DNA from 4 places in the Leuconostoc sp. JNUCC 76 genome. Region 4 is predicted to be linked to each of the others. Evidence: riboswitches for the same ligand, from Rfam matches in the RefSeq annotation. Region 4 holds a riboswitch; each other region holds the start of a gene.
What was found. Region 4 has a riboswitch for thiamine pyrophosphate ahead of thiW (energy coupling factor transporter S component ThiW). Riboswitches for the same ligand answer to the same signal wherever they lie in the genome.
Positions count from the first base shown of each region.

Region 1: it holds a riboswitch for thiamine pyrophosphate, as region 4 does, so the genes downstream of both, thiM (hydroxyethylthiazole kinase) here and thiW (energy coupling factor transporter S component ThiW) in region 4, are expected to answer to the same signal.
Region 2: it holds a riboswitch for thiamine pyrophosphate, as region 4 does, so the genes downstream of both, JNUCC76_RS03750 (ECF transporter S component) here and thiW (energy coupling factor transporter S component ThiW) in region 4, are expected to answer to the same signal.
Region 3: it holds a riboswitch for thiamine pyrophosphate, as region 4 does, so the genes downstream of both, JNUCC76_RS08270 (ECF transporter S component) here and thiW (energy coupling factor transporter S component ThiW) in region 4, are expected to answer to the same signal.

Region 1 is NZ_CM132206.1:425,924-431,003, forward strand. Features, by position in the region: gene JNUCC76_RS02330 (branched-chain amino acid ABC transporter permease) at 1-498, shown strand, start outside; gene JNUCC76_RS02335 (ABC transporter ATP-binding protein) at 470-1,255, shown strand; gene JNUCC76_RS02340 (ABC transporter ATP-binding protein) at 1,252-1,965, shown strand; TPP riboswitch at 2,003-2,093, shown strand; gene thiM (hydroxyethylthiazole kinase) at 2,218-2,997, shown strand; gene thiD (bifunctional hydroxymethylpyrimidine kinase/phosphomethylpyrimidine kinase) at 2,990-3,823, shown strand; gene thiE (thiamine phosphate synthase) at 3,816-4,454, shown strand; gene JNUCC76_RS02360 (NAD-dependent succinate-semialdehyde dehydrogenase) at 4,574-5,080, shown strand, end outside.
Region 2 is NZ_CM132206.1:725,163-730,242, reverse strand. Features, by position in the region: gene JNUCC76_RS03760 (Nif3-like dinuclear metal center hexameric protein) at 1-737, opposite strand, end outside; gene JNUCC76_RS03755 (tRNA (adenine(22)-N(1))-methyltransferase) at 734-1,423, opposite strand; TPP riboswitch at 1,677-1,766, shown strand; gene JNUCC76_RS03750 (ECF transporter S component) at 2,046-2,627, shown strand; gene JNUCC76_RS03745 (thiamine-binding protein) at 2,624-2,917, shown strand; gene JNUCC76_RS03740 (ATP-binding cassette domain-containing protein) at 2,948-4,321, shown strand; gene JNUCC76_RS03735 (energy-coupling factor transporter transmembrane component T family protein) at 4,318-4,959, shown strand; gene rnhB (ribonuclease HII) at 4,943-5,080, opposite strand, start outside.
Region 3 is NZ_CM132206.1:1,650,628-1,655,707, reverse strand. Features, by position in the region: gene hisI (phosphoribosyl-AMP cyclohydrolase) at 1-93, shown strand, start outside; gene hisE (phosphoribosyl-ATP diphosphatase) at 118-462, shown strand; gene hisC (histidinol-phosphate transaminase) at 446-1,519, shown strand; gene tenA (thiaminase II) at 1,545-2,249, opposite strand; TPP riboswitch at 2,321-2,423, opposite strand; TPP riboswitch at 2,554-2,643, shown strand; gene JNUCC76_RS08270 (ECF transporter S component) at 2,767-3,357, shown strand; gene JNUCC76_RS08265 (ABC transporter ATP-binding protein) at 3,371-4,774, shown strand; gene JNUCC76_RS08260 (energy-coupling factor transporter transmembrane component T family protein) at 4,771-5,080, shown strand, end outside.
Region 4 is NZ_CM132206.1:912,578-917,657, reverse strand. Features, by position in the region: gene JNUCC76_RS04555 (winged helix-turn-helix transcriptional regulator) at 1-262, shown strand, start outside; gene JNUCC76_RS04550 (NADPH-dependent F420 reductase) at 349-915, opposite strand; partial or broken gene JNUCC76_RS04545 (hydroxyethylthiazole kinase) at 1,074-1,684, opposite strand; gene thiW (energy coupling factor transporter S component ThiW) at 1,823-2,287, opposite strand; TPP riboswitch at 2,569-2,668, opposite strand; TPP riboswitch at 2,751-2,840, opposite strand; gene celB (PTS cellobiose transporter subunit IIC) at 3,015-4,349, opposite strand; gene JNUCC76_RS04530 (sugar transporter) at 4,367-4,921, opposite strand; gene JNUCC76_RS04525 (PTS cellobiose transporter subunit IIA) at 4,878-5,080, opposite strand, start outside.

The DNA of each region.
Region 1 (5,080 bases), 490 kb from region 4:
GTTTATATATTAGCAGTTATAACATTGATTATTGTGGTCAACTTTGTTCGTAGTATGCCTGGGCGAGCTATTATTGCCGTTCGTGATAATGAAATTGCTGCCGAATCCTTAGGAATTAATACAACTAAATATAAGGTAATTGCTTTTGTGACTGGGGCACTATTTGCTGCTATGGCTGGTAGCTTGCGTGCAAGTTTCATCCAATCTATTGCGCCTAAAGACTATGCTTTTATACAAAGTATTATGATCTTAATCATTATTGTAATAGGTGGGATTGGCTCAATGAGTGGGACAGTTGTGACAGCAATTGCATTAGGTGTGTTAGATACAATGTTACAAAATTTTGGTTCGTTGCGTATGGTCATCTACGCTGTTATTTTAATTACTGTGATGCTGATTAGACCTCAAGGTATTTTTGGTAGTCGAGAACTATCATTAAAGAAATGGTTATTTGATGAAGGAGACGGACATGGCTCAGACAATTCTGAAAACGCGTGATTTAAGTATCCGTTTTGGAGGTGTAACTGCTGTTGATGGTGTTAATATTGAAGCTTCCGAAAATGAGTTAATTGGTTTAATTGGGCCAAATGGTGCAGGTAAAACCACATTATTTAATTTACTAACAGGTGTGTATTCACCTAGTGAGGGAGAAGTACTCTTATTTGATGGTCAGCGGTTAGCTAATGTCAATCGTCAATCGCCTGCAAAAAGGGCTCGATTAGGTGTTGCGCGCACTTTTCAAAATATTCGCTTGTTTGAAAGTCGAACAGTATTAGAGAATGTTATGATTGCCATGAATGCTAATACTCAGGCACATGTATTCAGTTCATTGTTTCGTTTACCTTCATTTTATAAAAATGAAGAGCAACTAAAAAACGAAGCTCGTAAGCTGCTAAGTATTTTTGATATGCTGGAGGTACAAGATACGCTGGCAACAAACTTACCATATGGGCAACAACGACGTTTAGAAATTGTTCGGGCACTGGCCACAAAACCTAAAGTCTTATTTTTAGATGAGCCAGCAGCTGGTATGAATCCACAAGAAACGGCTGATTTAACACGTTTAATTAAACAAGTTCAACAAGAGTTTAAGATGACCATTATTTTAATTGAGCATGATATGAATCTTGTTATGGCTGTCAGTGAGCGATTATATGTATTAGAGTACGGTAAGTTATTAGCCAGTGGCACACCATTAGAAATACAGCAGAATGCCGATGTGATCCGTGCATATTTGGGAGAAAATAACGAATGAGTGCAGTACTGACAGTTGAAAATTTAAACGTAAGTTATGGTGCCATTAAAGCGGTACAAGACGTTAACTTTGTGGTGAACAATAACGAAATCGTATCACTAATTGGTGCTAATGGCGCTGGGAAAACTACAATTTTACGTACGATTTCAGGCTTAGAAAAAACCACTAAGGGACGTATTTTATTTGAAAATCAAAACATATTAACTATGAATTCAGAGCGAATTGTTTCAAGTGGAGTTGCCCAAGTGCCAGAAGGACGGCGCGTTTTTTCTGGCATGACTGTTCAAGAAAACCTACAGTTAGGTGCTTTTACTCGAAGCAAGGGCATTAACTTGAAAGATGAATATGCACTTATTTACGATCAGTTTCCAATTTTAAAGGAGAGACGTAATCAAGATGCGGCGACTTTATCTGGTGGTGAGCAACAAATGCTAGCCATGGGTCGCGCATTAATGGCACAACCAAAATTATTATTGTTGGATGAACCTTCCATGGGCTTGGCACCGCTATTTATTGAAAAAGTTTTTGATATTATTAAAAATGTTAATGCACAAGGAATGACAGTATTAGTAATCGAACAAAATGCGAATCAAGCGCTAAAAATTGCGGATCGCGGCTATGTTTTGGAAAGTGGCAAGATTACGATGACAGGTACGGGAGCAGAGCTACTTGCATCAGATGATGTGCGCAAGGCATACTTAGGCGGTTGATTATTCATATAAATTCAGGTACACTGAAGTAGAATTAAATAAATATCTGGGGTGCCCAAGCTGGCTGAGAGATACCCATTGAACCTGATTACGGTAATTCGTGCGAAGGAAGATTATAATAATGAACTATTCTGGTGTATAAATATGCCTATTTAGCCGTTAACTAATCTTTTCTGATAGTTAGCGGTTTTTTTATTCATTAATGTTAATTTTAAAAACACGAAGCCAAACAAGAAAAAAAGGAATTTAATCATGAATATTACAGATGTTAGAATGAAATCACCTCTTGTCCTTACTTATGCAAATTTTGTTACACCACAATTTGTAGCCAATGTAGTTAATGTTGTTGGTGCCTCACCGTTAATGAGTCGCGAGCTAGCAGAATTTAAGGAATTAGCCGGAATTGCCAATGTAGTGATTATTAACACAGGTACGCTTCAAAAAGTAGAAATTAACGATATTATTAAACTTTCTCAGGAAGCATACCAATTAGGCAAGCCAGTCGTATTAGATCCGGTTGCTGTCTCAGTTCCATTCAGGTCTAAAGCTATTACACAATTTTTAGCATCTGGTCATGTTGATGTTATTCGTGGCAATGCGGCCGAAATTGCTTGGTTTGCCGATATTGATTTTGCTAGTCAAGGTATTGATGCTACTGGAAAAGGGGACGTAATTGAAATTGCACAGCGTGCCGCCAAAAAAACAAGTGCAGTTATTGCGCTAAGCGGTTCTTGTGACGTTGTCAGTGATGGTCAATACACACAAACACTTGATATAAATGTGGAACAATTATCTTCTATTGTAGGTACAGGAGATGCCTTATCATCATTAATTGGCGCGTTTATTGCTGATGAGCTAAAGGTTTCTAATGTGATGAATGCAATGGCTACATTCAAACTTGCTGGACAAAAAGCCGCCACAAAAACGAATCAACCAGGTTCTTTTACCAATCAATTATTAGATGAATTATTTGTTATTGATAATATCGATGTTCAAAAGTTTATTGAGAAAAGTGTGCTAAATTATGGTTAATAAAACGCCCCAAGTTTTAACAATTGCTGGTATGGATAGTAGTGGTGGTGCTGGAATTAGTGCAGATTTAAAGACGTTTGCTGCCCAAGGTGTTTATGGCGCTAATGTTATTGTTGCTTTAACAGCACAAAATACGATGGGTGTACAGCAAGTTTCGATGACCTCACCATCTATGATCCATGCCCAATTAAAATCAGTGGCTGATGACTTAAAAGTAAGTGCTGTAAAAAGTGGCATGCTTGGTGATGTGGCTACAGTAGAAGCAGTGGCTGAATATTTACAACAAGCAGATTTTGGTGACTATGTATTAGATCCTGTAATGATTGCCAAGGGAGGCGCTCACTTATTGAGTGATGAGGCCATAGTTGCTATTAAGTCTAGTTTGATGTCGTTGGCAACGCTCATTACGCCTAATAGGCCAGAAGCTGAAGTCTTAAGTGGGTCAAGCATTACTAACCATGAGGATGTCATGCAATCAGCTTTAAAGATACAACAATTAGGAGCTGAAAACGTATTATTAAAAGGCGGGCATGCCTCTGGAAAAGATGTTTATGACTATATTCTACTAGCTGATGGTAGTCATTTTTGGCTTAAAAGTTCACGGGTAGATACAATTAGAACTCACGGGACAGGGGATACAATTTCTGCGGCTATTACTGCACGTTTAGCTTTGGGAGATGATATGGAAACGGCTATTATTCATGCAAAAGCTTATGTTGATGCTACCATTCGTGAAGGTATCGATGTTGGTCATGGTCATGGGCCGCTTAATCACCAAGCAATAGTGACTGACAGGCATTTTCCAGAGGTACTAGAAAATGTTTGATCCGAGCATATTAGTAAATTATTTTGTATTAGGAACTCAGGACACCAATGGAGAGAGACATTTTTTTGAAGTCTTAGAGGAAGCACTGCAATCAAAAATCAGTGTGTTTCAATATCGAGAAAAAGGTCAACTTGCTTTAAGTGGATCGGAGAAATTACGAGTGGCCAAAAAAGTCCGGCAGCTAACAGCTGACTACCATGTTCCATTGATTATTGATGATGATATTCAACTAGCACATGAAATTGATGCAGAGGGTGTTCATTTTGGGCAAAAAGATGGCGATATCATCAATAATATTCAATTATCTGGAAGTCTAGCTGTTGGGGTGTCGGTGTCTAACGACAGCGAATATAAAAGAATAGAGAATATTAAAGGGATTGATTATATCGGAATTGGTCCTGTTTTTGCGACAGTAAGCAAATTGGATGCAAATCCAGAGATTGGGATTGAAGGGTTGCAATATTTGACAAGTAAAAGTAAATGGCCAAGTGTGGCAATCGGTGGCATATCAGAAACAAATTTGTCATCAGTTTTATCTACGGGTGTTAACGGTGCTGCTGTAATCAGTATGATTAGTCAAAGTGCAAATATAAGCGCTACCTTAAAATATTGGCGTTCTTTACATTTATAAATAATGTGCTTTGCTGAAAATATCACAAACAAAATATACTTTGCGAATGAATGATGGTGTTATAGTAAGGGTGTTTAGAACAGAAATGTAATTTGTTAATTGAAGAAAGGTCGAATAAAATGAGCTATCAAACAATTAATCCCTTTAACGACGAAGTTATTCAAACATTTGACAATCATGATGATGCTTATGTTGAGAAAGCCATTGCCGAAGGTCATGCACTGTATAAGAAGTGGCGCAATGACCCGGCTAGTGGCCGTGCAGAGATATTAAACAAAATTGCTGACTTGATGGAAGAAGATGCTGATCATTTAGCTAAGGTACTTACTATTGAAATGGGTAAGCGATTTATCGAGGCTCAAGGTGAAGTAGCGTTAAGTGTTTCAATTGCTCGTTACTACGCCAAAAATGGTGCAGATTTTCTTAAGCCAGAACCAATTAAATCCTCGATGGGGGATGCGCAAGTAATTTCGCGCCCCACTGGTGTATTGATGATGGTTGAACCATGGAATTTCCCTTACTATCAAATTATTCGTGTATTTGCACCCAATTATATAGCTGGAAACCCAATGCTTTTGAAGCACGCAAGTAATACGCCAATGGCTGCATCCGAATTTGAAAAAATT
Region 2 (5,080 bases), 190 kb from region 4:
ACAGTGTCACCAAACCATTCTTTGACCTTATCAACCATTTTTTCATTAGCAATGGCTTCCATATGATGATCAGGATCGATCACAATAAAATTTGAAGCCAAGATGTCGTGCCCAACGTGATAGTAGACATCGGCTGTGACATAGGCATCAGCTCCAGCTTGTTGCGCAACCCGCCACCAACGGCCACCATCTCCACCTAGCACAGCGATCTTTTGAATTGGCTTTGTCACATCGTTAGCGATAACGCGCACTGCTTGAACTTTAAACAAATCACGAATTTTCACAGCGTATTCTTGTACAGAAATTGGTTGCACTAATTGTCCAATCCTGCCAAGACCCGTTCTCTTATCTACATTTGGTACCAGAGGCACTGCATTTTGAATACCGAGCGCTTCAGCCAGCCAATCGTTCATGCCACCTTGTGCACTATCCATATTAGTATGTGAAGCATAAACAACAATATGGTGTTGAATCAAATCTGCATACATTCGATTTTGAGGCTGTGATAAGTCTAGATTTTTTGCCGGAAAGAACATGACCTCATGGTGTGCCCATATAAAATCGACCTGATTATCAATTGCTTCTTGAACCACTTCTGGACGAACATCAAGGGCTGTTATTACTCGATGCACGGGCTGTTTAGGATCACCAATTTGCAGTCCCGTAGGGTCACCCTCCTCAGCTAATTGTTTGGGCGCAAAAATCTCAATCTTGTCAATTAGCTCTTGTGCAATCACTTGATAACCTCCTGAATTTGCTGATATTTGTTTTTCCAATCTTGATAAATGGGTGAATCAGTTTTTCCAGCAAATTCAAGATTTTCAAAAATTGTGTCGATACGGTCCAATTCTTTCTGCCATTTAGCAACAAAAACGGACGTTTTGCTCTTTCGCAAGACAGGACCAAATTTTTTATCAAGGCTTGATAAAATTTGGGTGCCCTTTGTTGCAATCATAATTTCATAAAAATGGTTATCCTCTTGTTCAACAACCTCGTCGTTAATTTTATACTGATGGTTGTTTAGCCATGTTCGCACAACGTGCTCATCAGTATTGGGTTGTAGTATAAGCGTTTCAAAATGTTTTGCTCTTGAAAATCCCGCTTCTAATATGTCTGTAATTAAGACACCGCCCATACCAGCGATTGTGACTGTGTCAATATGATCCTCATCTTTAATTGCCGCTAATCCATTCGCCAATCTCGCCTCAAGTTGTGTGGTTAACGATTTTCGAACAATTTCGTGCTGCGCATTTTCGTAAGGTCCTTTAGCAACCTCACCAGCAATTGCGAACGAAATTTTGTTATTAATTAATAAATTAGCAGGTAAATAAGCGTGATCAGAGCCAATATCGGCTAACCTTGCGCCTTTGGGTACAAATGAAGCCACAGCTGCAAGCCGTGGTGAAAGATGAATACTGTCCATTTTCTATCCTTAGAGTTGTTTTTTACTCATTTTAGTATAACAAATAACTCAATATCTCGCTGATATCATGTACTTTTAATTAATAAAGACCACAAGTTACATCATACTCAAATTTCTTCATTAAAAACATTAAAATGTTAGAAAATATAACATTATTTGGTGATTAAATTCTATAACATACGAATGAATAGTTTGCACGATAATTGGTCCTGTGTTACACTCTATGCGTGAGCTTTTCACAAATAACTGAAAACACCAAAATCTGGGGTGCCGTCGTGCTGAGATAAAACCCATTACACCTGATCTAGATAATACTAGCGTAGGGAGATTTACTTGAAAATGTATTTATGAAATGACATATCTTACCAGTACTATGTTTTGTAACGTTATCACTATAATATGTGATGATGAAATAACACAAGTTTGTTAAGTGTCGTTTATGCATTGAAATTATGACCACAATTTTTCAAGCCAGTCTTCCTTGTGAAGTCTGGCTTTTTCTAATTACACCCGATTTTGCGGTGATTTCGGCTACATCAATTATTAACCAATAAGTCATGAAAACAGTTGTATATCTCATACTCTTATTGGTTAATATCGGAAATTTTAGGAGGTTTTGCAAATGTCTGCAAACAAATGGTCACTTCGCGATGTTATCTTCATCGCACTAATCGGTGTGTTTTTTGGATTTATATTTTGGGCTTGGGCATTTGGCTATAATGTCATCGCTGCCTTTTTAACACCATTCGGATTAAGCGCATATGCTAATGATGCAACATTGGGTCCTTGGCTAATGGCTGGTCCTATGGCTGGGTTCATCTTACGTCGTCCTGGTGCATCTATTATAGGTGAAACACTTGGCGGCACAATTGAAATGGTTTTTGGCTCTCAATGGGGTGTCATGAATGTTGTCGCTGCATTAATCCAAGGGTTTGGTACCGAACTTGGATTTGCTGTATTTGGCTACCGTCGTTGGGACAAAACGAGTTTGTCAATGTCTGTCATCACAGTTACTATTGTGACATTTATTTGGGACCTTTTCCGCAATGGATATGCTGATTATTCATTTGGTTTGTTGATTGGATTATTCATTACTCGTCTCATTTCAGCAGCTATTTTTGCAGGAGTTATCGTTTACTTCACACAAAAACTAGTTGCTAAATCAGGTATTCTAGAGGTTAATAAAAACGAGGTGGTCTCATGATATCAAGTATTGCAGTCCAAGTATTACCAATGACAGCTGATACAGAAAAAATCATTCGCATAGTTGATCATGTGATTGCTTACATTGACAAGAGTGGTGTCAACTATCAGGTAGGTGCTTTTGAATCAACTCTTGACGGTGATTACGATCAATTAATGGATATTTTGAAAAATCTGCCGAAGGTTGCAGCAGAAATTAGTGACATTCCTGTCATGGTTTACAGCAAAATAAACATGGCTACAGATTCTGATGTTTTAACCATTGCAAAGAAAACAGATAAATATAAATAAGCGGAATTTCCGCGTACATAGGGAATTATTATGGTTACTCGTTTAAAACATATCAGTTTGTCATATGGCAACACAAAAATACTTGATGATACCACTATGTCAATATCTCACAATAGTTTTAACCTATTAATCGGTCCATCTGGCTCTGGAAAATCAACCCTTCTCCGAATATTTGCAGGACTATATCCCCAACTAAAAGGTGAAGTGCTTGTTAATGATCAATCAGTTACCACATTACCAGCTAACGAAAAAGCTAAAGTCGTCGGTTTTTTATTTCAAGATCCAGACACTCAATTTGTTATGAAAACACCACTGGAAGAATTGATTTTTACTTTAGAAAACTTGCAAGTTCATCCTTCTGATATCAAGCAACGTGCAACGCATGCTCTAGAATTTGTTGGTATCTCAGAATTAACTCATCAAGATATTAACACCTTATCAGGTGGTGAAAAGCAAAAAGTTGCATTAGCTATCATTGTTGCAATGCAAAGTGATTTCTTATTATTAGACGAACCTTTTGCAAATATTGATAGCCAATCTCGTCAGGATCTATTAGCTAAATTGAAAGATTTACAAAAACAGGGACAAACCACTATATTAATCACTGATCACGATTTACATGGGTACGAACCACTTGTTGATCATGTATGGGAAATACACCACAAAAAAGTAACAACTGTTAATAACTTTCAGAATCGTATTTTACCGGAACAAAATGTCCACCTGCAATTACCTAAAGAAGGTGTTTTGCAATTAAAAAACTTTGAACTTTTAGTGGGACAACGTCAATTAATTAGTATTTCTGATTTATCTTTGGCTCCTGGTGGAATTACGCTCCTTACTGGAGCAAATGGCACAGGCAAGTCATCCCTTTTTAATGCGCTAACTCGTCTAAAATCCTACCAAGGTGACATTTTGTATATGGATCAAAATATCAAAAAATTTAATGCTGCAAAATATGCAAAACAAGTAGCATTGATATTTCAAAATGCAGAACGACAATTTTTACGAATGACGATTCGTGAGGAAATCGCGTTGAGCGTGCAACATGCGCAGCAACCAGAAAAATGGTCCGAAAAAGTCATTACTCGTTATTTAGAGCGCTTAAATTTGGATGGACTACAAGATCATGTCGTTTATCAGCTCTCTGGCGGGCAAAAGAAAAAAGTTCAACTCTTGGTGATGCTAATTGTTGGTACACCAATATTATTGTTAGACGAACCTATTGCTGGTCTGGACACAGATTCTGTTCGTGTTGTAGGCGAAATTTTACGAGAAATCGCAGACATTGGACGACAACGTTTTATTATTATTAGCCACCAACTAGATCAGCTACGCCCAATCATTGATTATCATTTGCATCTATCTAATCGAACGTTACAATATATGGAGCATTTTTTATGAATCCAAGTGTTAAATTTCTACTTATACTTATCGTTAGCATCGAACTAACTTTTGTCCTGAATTATCAAATCAATGTTGTTGTAACGATTGTTGCTGGTATTTATCTTGTTCTTTCAAAACTGTCTTGGAAACGTTATTTGCTATTAATTGCCATGCCTATCTTGCCTGTCTTAGGTGCATGGACATCATTTACAACTTTTGGTTCCCATGAAATGGCAATTATCATGATAACTCGAATTGTCGCCTATATATTCCTAGGAGCGGCTTTTTCGTTTACAACGGATATGGTCCTGCTTCTAGACACACTTGAACAAAAATTTCGTGTGCCAACCACTTTTGTCTACGGTCTTCGCGGTGCATTATCTTTTGTGCCACGTGTTAAACAAGAAATTCAAACTATCCGAACAGCAGCCTTAATGCGTGGTGAATCTTTAACATTTTACTCACCACAATTATTTTTCAAAGCTATTCTAGTTTCACTCCGATGGTCAACTCGTTTAGCAGAAGCTATGGCCTCGCACGGATTTACCGAAAATGCTGAGCGGACACACTTTAAAACAATTGTGATCAAAAAAAGAGACTGGATGATGGCAATCAGTCTCTTAGTCATATTACAGTGCATCATAATATATCTTTAATAGGTGCAAATGTTTTACGATGAATCGGTGTAATGCCGATTTTTTTAATACCCTCAAGATGTTCTTTTGTACCGTATCCAGCGTTCTTTTCGAAACCATAACCAGGATATTTTAAACCATA
Region 3 (5,080 bases), 740 kb from region 4:
TTTTTTAACACGATAAAGGGTGAAAGTTTAGCAGATGCAAATCAAGCAGCAATTACAAATAAATGGACTGATGGTTATTTTCCAAAAGAGTAAATACCACACTAAAAAGGAGAAATGATGCCACAACAAACAATTGAAGAACTTTATGAACAAGCACTTGATCGCAAACAAAATCCTCAAACTGGATCCTATACTGATTATCTATATCAAAAAGGATTAGATAAAATCCTAAAAAAATTGGGAGAAGAAAGCACAGAAGTAATTCTCGGCGCCAAAAATAATAATGAAGAGTTAATTTATGAAACTTCAGATTTATTGTTTCATTTAATGGTCTTATTAGTTGAAAAGGGTGTCAGTTTAGATGATATTAAAGATGAATTAGGGTCACGTTTAGGGAAAAAATCATTATTGCATGAACGCGCTGATTGGCGAGGAGACAAGAAAAATGAAAAAGACAGTTAAAGATTTAGCAGCTTATCAAGCAGAATTACCAGTAGAAGCTGTAAAAGCAAAGTATGGCTTGCAACATTTAGCTCGCTTATCAGCCAACGAGTCTGTGTATGGTCCATCACCAAAAGTTGCTCAAGCTGTACGAGCTGTTTCAGATGATGTTTTAGGTTATTATCCAGATGGGCAAGCGACAGAACTACGTGCAGCAGTAGCTAAGTTAAATCACGTTGATCCACAACATTTGGTATTTGGTGCTGGCGCAGATGAATTGATTGAGCTGTTGACTCGTGTTGTGTTGGAACCAGAATCAAATATTATTATTCCCAATCCGACATTTGGTGAATATGCGATGCATGCACAAATCGAACAGTCTACAACAAAAAAAATACCCGTTAATGTTGATAATGGGCATGTTGATTTTGATGCGATTTTAGATGCTATTGATGATAAAACCGCTATGGTATGGATAGCTAATCCCAACAATCCAACAGGAGTATTCGAAACAATCGGCTCCATTAAGCGCTTTTTGGACAAGCTACCAGTAAATATTACATTAGTAGTAGACGAAGCCTACTATGATTTTGTAGATGAACCTGATGCTACTATGGCACCTTTGGTAGCTGAGTATACAAACTTGGTTGTGCTACGTACCTTATCAAAGGCATATGGTCTAGCTAATTTACGTGTTGGATATGGCATTATGCAAGATCCCCTTTATAGTGCGATGCAAGCAGTCCGTTTACCGTATAACTTATCAACCTATCAGATTGCTGGTGGCACGGCTGCTGTATTGGATCAAGAATACTTACAGAAAAATGCCCAACGTTTTCAAGTAGAGCGCCAAAAGTTCCAAGAATTTTTGATTCAAAACAAGTTTAAGTTTTATGAATCACAGGCTAATTTTATTTGGATAAAGGTTGGCGAGACGAAAAAGGTTGGTCAAAAATTATTAGAACAAGGTTTCCAAGTCAACGATCGACTTAATCCTGAGTGGATTCGTATTGCGTTAGGTACACCAGAAGACAATGCTGAATTAAAATTGGCTTTTTTGAAAGCTACAAACAAATAATTTTGTGTTATTAAATTTCACTTCTTTACAAAATGCTTGCCTGATTTAATACATCTTTGAAGCGCCAGTCTTCTTGGTGGTAGGCTTGTTCCCAGAACTGCCATTCTAATTCACAACTTTTAAGAAAAAACTGTTTTGCCTGTTGGCGTTGTTGAGTTGTTGCATTTTCTGCTAAGCGATCTATCCATTCAAAGATTTTATCGGATAGTGAAACTTCCGAATCATCATCTGTATTATCATAAAAATCAATCCAGCTTTTGAATGGGTTATCATTTGTGTTCGCTTTCTCTTGAACTTGTTTTTTTGCAATTTCATTATAGGTCCAAGGGCATGCCTGAAAAGCAGCTAGAATATTTAATAAGGAGCCGGTGTCAGCCGCGCGATACATATGTGATTCGTATAGGTATGCTTTAGGTGTTGGTGTGGCGTGTTGCAATTTTTCATATTCAACACCGGCAACCTCACAAAAAACATGATGGGGATGAATTTCGCTATTTAAAATGAAATCAATTGAATCAGCAAAAAATTTCATTTCATTACGATTAGTTAATTTGGTAATGGCATTGGCATAAATTTTGATGAATTCACTAAGATATTGGAAATCTTGTTCAACGTAAAAAATTAAAGCTTCTCGGGGAACGTGACCGTCCGCAATGCCACGAACAAATGCGTGACCATGAATGGCTGTCATAATTGGTGCAGCTTGGGTGCGTAATTCTTCTGAAAACATAATTTCTCCTAAAATGTTTACATGTCCAACAAAAAAACTCTCTCTTGACCAGGCAAAAAAGAGTATCTTTTGTAAAAAGAATACCACTTTCCTACGCTAGCATTGACTAGATCAGGTTCGAAGGGATTGATAAGTAATATCATCTCAGCCAAGAAGGCACCCCTAGTGGACAGCATATATTTTTTTAATGTGATTAGCATAGCACTGAAAAATTAAAATTGCAAATGGTTTTATAGCGCAGTTAATGGGCTAGAAATTTTTTTGCATTTAAAATTAGAATGGGTTATACTGATCCACGAAGTTAATATTTTATCTGGGGTACCGTAAGGTTGAGATAATACCCATTGAACCTGTCAGGTTAATACCTGCGAAGGAAGAATAAGTTAGATTAAGATGTCTTTTTGATGCCATCAATCACTAAATTCTTTTGTGGTTGGTGGCTTTTTGTATAGACACTTATAACTATAAAAGGTATTTTATCGAAACATACGACCTCGAAACAAGAGGAGAGATGTTTATGGAACAAGTAGAAACAGTAACAGCGGGATCAAAAGGGAAGTGGTCTTTGCGAGAAGTTATTTTAATGGCGTTGATTGGTATTGCCTTTGGTGTGATTTATTTTATTATGGATCCAGTGTACACAGCACTTGATGCTGTCTTAGTTCCGCTTGGGTTACACCAATATACCATCGCAATCACTATTGGGCCATGGATGATGGCAGCCCCATTGGCTAGTTATTTATTGAAACGTGTTGGTGCGGGATTAATAGGTGAATTGCTTGGCGCCACTGGAGAAGCCTTGTTGGGCGGCTATTGGGGTGTTGCAACACTAATTTCTGGATTTATTCAAGGTATCGGATCAGAACTTGGTTTTACCTTGACAGGATATAAAAGCTGGAAAATGGGTTTGATTTTATCAACATTTACCGGAACATGCGTGACATTCATCTGGTCATTATTCCACGACGGATATCTACAATTTGATTTTGGTATGCTAGTTGGGTTGTTTATTGTTCGCTGGATTTCAATTGCATTCTTTGCCGGTCTATTAGTTTACTGGATTGTCAACTTGCTAGAGAAGTCTAAATTATTAAAAACAAATCGATAAGGTCAATAAAAGTATGACAGAATTAAAGGCCAATCATTTGGATATTAAATTTGACGATGAAATTATCTTAGAAGATATTTCGCTGGAGATTAGACCAGAACAATTTATATTATTAGTTGGTTCATCTGGATGTGGCAAATCAACTTTGATGACTGCCTTAGCTGGATTATATCCTAAATATGGCGGCGAATTGTCACAGAAAGTGTCTTTGAATCATCAGTCAATTGCTCAAATCAAAGCGAACCATCGTGCTAAAAAAGTTGCCATGCTATTTCAGCATCCAGATCAACAATTTGCCATGGATCGTGTAGAAGATGAATTGATTTTTTCGTTAGAAAATTTATCTTTAACTACCGAGGAAATTGATAAGAGAATTAATTCTGCTTTATCAGAAGTAGGCATTGAATCGCTACGACACCGAGAACTTTCATACTTGTCAGGTGGCGAATTGCAAAAGGTTGCTTTGGCTGAAACATTAGCGATGGGCGCAGAAATTATTTTATTGGATGAACCTTTTGCGGCCGTTGATCCAGAACATCGACAGGAGTTACAAGTATTGCTAAAAAAATTAGTTGATCAGGGGCATGGCATTTTAGTTTCAGATCACGACACAAGTGGATATGAAAATCTTATAACAGATTTATATCGTATTGAAAATCGACATATAGCCTGTGTTAATTCTACAGTTTGGTCTTCTTTTTTTAAACAAGATGTAAATGATAGTATTGTTACTAATGATGACTTCAATGAGTCTGTGTTTAGTATGGCAAATGTGACGGTAAAAAACGATAAACAATCTATTTTGAAGAATAGCAGTTTTGAATGGGCAAAAGATAAAATCACCTTAATTACTGGACCCAACGGTATTGGGAAATCAAGCTTACTGCTTACTTTTGCAAGATTACACGATTATGAGGGTTCGTTGTTGTATCAAAGAAAGCTACTCGATAAACTTCGTAAAAAAATATATGCTAGGAAAGTTGGTTTAGTATTTCAAAATGCAGCTGACCAATTTTTAAACATTACCGTTTCTGAGGAAGTTGAACAGGCTAGAGCCCATAGCCATCACGCTGATTATTGGACGAATGAGAAGATTGACCAGTGCATCCAAAAGTTAAATTTAATAGGTCTTGGAAAGCATAGTGTTTACGAATTATCAGGTGGCGAACAAAAAAAGCTACAAATACTGATTATGTTAATTATTGCACCCGATACCTTGCTGTTAGATGAGCCATTATCTGGATTGGATACGAATTCTATTCAACATCTCATGCAAATCATTAAACAGTCGTCAAATGACCTTGAACAAAGTATTATCATGATTTCACACCAAACACACGGCATTATTCAATATATTGATTATCATGTTCGCTTTGATCAAAATGGTTTGAAATATGAAAGTGTAGTTAATTCATGAATGAAACACAAAAATTACTATTAGTGTTGCTTATTTCGATAGAAATTGCGTTCACAAAATCAGTTTATCTCAATCTGTTTTTAATTGTTGTTAGTATTTTGATTTTAATAGTGACTAAAAGCCATTTGAAAACTTTTGCTCGATTATTGATTGTATCAATTTTGCCGGCAGTCGGATCATTCACATCATTTTATTTTTTTGGTGCAGGAGACGAATCACAACGATTACATTTTGCACTAGTAATGACCACACGTGTAGGTGCTTATGTATTCATGGGTGCGGCATTTATGTCGACTATGGTTTTGT
Region 4 (5,080 bases):
TTTACCTGGAACAAAACGTTTTTCAGAATTAAAAATTAGTGTGGCCGGTATTAGTCAAAAAATGTTAACGCAAAGTTTGAGAGAGATGGAAGAAGATGGTCTCGTGGTTCGTCAGGTCTTTGCTGTAGTACCTCTTAGGGTAGAGTATAGTTTATCAACCTTGGGACAAAGCATGCGTCCAGTCATTGATTCGATGGCTGACTGGGGCAGTTTCTATCTTGACGAAAATCCAGACAAAAGAAAAGCATTGCTGGAACAATAAGATTAAATTATGCACATTTTTCGAGTGAATATGCTATGCAAAATAAAAAGCAACTATCTTTAAATAGTTGCTTTTTATTTTGGAAGTTACTTAGTAACTGAAAACCCACCTGTCCAGCCAATTTGTTCACTAGCTGCCAAGGTCATCTGTAGAAAACCAGTTGCCTCTAATTCACGAGCTCGATTAAGTTGACCCGCATCAAGAACATTTAAATCGCTATCATTCAAAGCCTCGATAAATAGCTTCTTCCCTTCATCGTTTCCTGCCACCAAAACGGTTGTTGTATTTTCACCAACCATTCCACTTTGTAGCGTAGCAGCAAAATTTGTATTAAATGCCTTAAGTACTATGCTATCTGGTAACTTATTTTGTAGTTCTTCTGCTGCTGAACTATTAGCTGGAACGACTAATTCATTCCAAGTCTCAAAGTTCAAGGGATTTGTTATATCAACAACAACTTTTCCTTTTAATTCTTGTTTGTATTGTTGAGCGATTGTGTCTAAAGCAGGATAAGGCACAGCCAAAATAACTAATTCACTAAGACTTGTCGTTGTATCCTCTGGAGTTAAATAGTTGACACCATTGCCAGCTTTTTCAAAATTAGCTCCGATTGCCTGTCCCATATTGCCTTTACCAAAAATTGTTACTTTCATGATAGAACCTCATTTCTATAATTATTTGTTTTGTTCACTATAATAACTATAGTACGTTTGCAACCTAATTGATAGTAGGCAGTTTAAAGTTAGTAGATATCTATTAGTAACTTATTGGTATATCAATAACTTGCCTTTATGCTTAACATTTCATTCACTTAATTGCTTTTTTTCAATTGTGAATATTTAATGTTAAATACCCATTGAGGATCACTGCACAGCAAGTCAATTTGGTTAATGACTTCTCTCCTGAAGTTTTCCATGCCGCTTGTTAGTGACAGTGCTTTTTCAGCTGCTATATTGAGGTAGCTAATTGCAAATTGACTGGCAACCCATGGATCTTTACCGACCGCAAGAAGTGTAGTTATCATTGCACCAACCATGTCTCCTGTCCCAACAAACTTATTCAATTCATCGACGCCATTGTTTAAAATAAGGTATTTATCATTTTGAACAATGACATCCTTTTTTCCTGTTGCCACAAACACGGTATCGGCATAATCAGTTGTTATTTGTTTCAAAGAAAAAATGAGATCTTTTAACGCTTGATCATGCTGATCAGAGCTAGCACCATCAATACCTTTTGCTAATGATGGTAAGCCGACAAATCTTCTGATTTCTGAAGTATTTCCTTTGATGACTGTTGGATGATTACGCGCCATAGCCATTCCTAACTTTGTTCGTGTGACTCATTAAGTCGACCCATGTTTAATAGTAATGCATCTGTTGACTGAAATAATGACGAAAATTCACGGGTATCACTACTCATGATAGGTTTACCACCAAGATACAATATAGTATTAGCCACCGTTTATAACGTAATATCATTGGTTATGCAATGTACTAACGTGCCTTTTGCAAAGGTAAAATTGATTTAATTTTTATTAATTCATTTTTTATAGCTATGCTACCCAACAAACATTCTCTGAATTTCTTTAAAAGAATTTATTTTTAGCAAATTTACTAAAGCAAAATAAGCGATTACTGATCCAATTATGGTTGCACCCACAAAACGAGGTGTATACACAAACCAATATAAATTTTGTTGTTGTCCAGTAAACCAGACCATCACCGGAACTGAAATTAACGATCCTACAATTCCGGTTCCAAGAACTTCACCAAAAATTGACCAATACATATTACGTCCACACTTATACAAGATACCTGCACCAAAAGCGCCAAAAATTGAACCAGTCAAAGCCAATGGCGGTATACCTAGCATTAGCATTCTTATTATTCCAGTGATTACTGCCATAAAAACTGCATATACTGGTCCTAGAATTACACCAGCAATAATATTCATGACACTGGACATTGGTGCCATACCTTCAATTCTAAAAATTGGAGATAGCACGATATCTAGCGCTATCATAATTGTAACGACCATTATTTTTGTTAACTTAACATTTTTATTCATTATGATTTCCTTTTTAATATTCCATTGTATTTTTATATTTTAATGATTGTGTTAATTTCGATTAGAGCATAGTTAAACCACCATCTATGAATAGACATTGGCGGTCATATTATTTGCAAGCTTTCAGGCCAGAAATACAGCTGAACCTGCCACATCATAATTAAATTCCTTTTCCAATAAAAAAAGTGCCCTTAAATACATAAAAAAGGACACTTTTGACAACAGTACATGTCGTTATCAAATATTGGTCACTTTCCTACGCTAGTATTAACTAGATCAGGTTCAAAGGGACCGATATACATCATCTCAGTCTTTGCGACGCCCCTAGTGATTATTATTCATTTTTCAAAAAATTCCTTTCAATAAGTCATTTTATGCAATAAAAAAACATTTTTCTCACCTAGAGAAAAATGCTACGTTAAAAAATGTAGCACTTTCCTACGCTGATGTTAATCAGTTCAGGTTCGAAGGGTTCTTCTCAGCCATTTTGGCGCCCCTAGCACAAACATTATTGTATCATAATTTTCCTATTAAATCTAAATAATTCATTCTATTTTTCACATAACTTTATCATTAAGTGATAGACTTACAGATGAAATTTACTTTTCACAAATCCGCCAGTCGAGAATATAAAAATACCAATCTGCTACTAAACACAGACCAGTATTTCGATGTCTCGTCATTAAGGCTGTACTTGCGTTTTCCCCTGCTCATCATTGTACAACTTCGTATCATATATTTTGATAAATGGTAGGTAAATAATGAAAGCTATTACAACACAGATTATTGCTAAGACTGCTGCTTTCCAATCAACGGTACTAATAAATGCACCGATTCCGGCTGGGGATGGCCATGGTGCTTGAATAACAATTGGCCGAATGATATGGAAGTTAATAGCTGCATAAGCAACGGAAGCTGTTGCCATTGGTGCCAAGAAAAATGGAATAGCTAGATAAGGATTATAAACAATTGGTAGTCCAAATATTAACGGCTCGTTAATATTGAAAAATGATGGTACAATTGAAGCTCGACCCAAAACTTTGAGCTGTTCGGAACGTGCTAGTAAAGTAATAAATATGCATAATCCAAGTGTCGCACCAGAACCACCTAAGATAGCAAAGGCATTATTAAATTCTCCAGCAAACGGTATGTTAGCCCCATTTGAATTTGCTACCATATTTGCTAAGAAGATAGGCGTAATGAATGCGGAAATAATGTTAGCGCCATGAATACCAACAATCCACAAGGCATGAATCAAGAACTCAATCACCATAATTCCTAGCCAGGTGCTAGTCATGCTTGTGACGAAGCTAAATGGTATTGCAATCATTTTGAAAATGTCAGTACCGAGTAACACTAAGGAACCATTAATACCCAGTACAACAAAAGCAATAACGAAAGTTGGAATTAATGCCGTAAATGATCTTGATACACCTTCCGGTACAGCATCCGGCATTTTAATCGTCCAGTTATGTTTCACACAGAATGAATACAACCAGACTGCTAAAATAGCCATAATAATCGCTGTGAAAATACCACTTGTTCCAACACGGTCGATTGTGCTGGTCATTCTAAATCCGTTGATAACTGTTTCGTCCTTGGATATGGTATTTAGCAGAACAATTTTTCCACCTTTTAAAACCAATTCTGGCAAGCACATAAAGAATGCAAATAGCGATAAGAAGGCACCATTTAATGGCGCTACTTTTAGTTTATCTTCTGTTTGAATAATACGCGTTAATTCAAAACCAATTGCTAAACTAAAATACATGGCTAAGATACCCATGGTTGCTGTGTTGGCAATCATGTACAAATCGCTAAACTTAAAGAATGTTGCGTCGAAAAAATCATTTAAGAACGGAAATACTGTCGGCAATATATTCAAAACTAATATCATAGATCCCACAATTGTAAAAGGGATTGAAGCCATACCAGCAGCCATGATCGCTCTCACAATTCTATATTGTGAAACTTTGGTCATTGGTTTCAAAAGCACTTTTTGCAGGAAGTTAAACATAGGTCCATTTTCCATAACTATTTCATCTCCTTATTATTTTTAAGAACGGACTGATAGGCTGTCAAACGTGCGTAATATTTATCGTGATTTGTTGCAATCAAGCCTAACCTTTTGTTAACTATGAGAAGCATGCTACTACTGAGTAATAACAGGATTAGTACCACTAAGCGGTTACTACCAGTATTTTGTATAAATTGGTAAAAAAATGTAAATAACGATGTTGGGATGCTCACCATTAAAATGATATTCACGATAAGCTGTGATCTGAAGAACACTTTTGAATAAATCAGTTGATTCGTATGATGTCCAAATAACTTAATTTGTTCAAGAATTGCTAGCGAAGCGATAAGCATTAAAGCAACAGGTATTAGTGCCACTGGGGTCTGCCACATAATTATGGCCCAATACAAGTTTACGAACAGAAAGAATGCCGTGGCATAACGGATTAACATGAATCGATTAAACTGCATGCTTTTAAGGCTCATTTCCGTACGATTTTCTTCGATTGCGACCTCTAAACCATACTGCTTATCCTGTGGCCTTTTTGGCCCTCGTTTGATTCCTTTTTTCAATGTCTTGTACCTCCTCATAAAGAGTCTGCATTTCAATAGCCATCTCACGTAAAGTCATCGTTGTCATTAAGTGGTCTTGTGCATGGACTAATATAATTTCCATATCAATATGACTACCCTCAGCGTATTCTTGTAATAAGTTTGTTTGCGATTTATGAG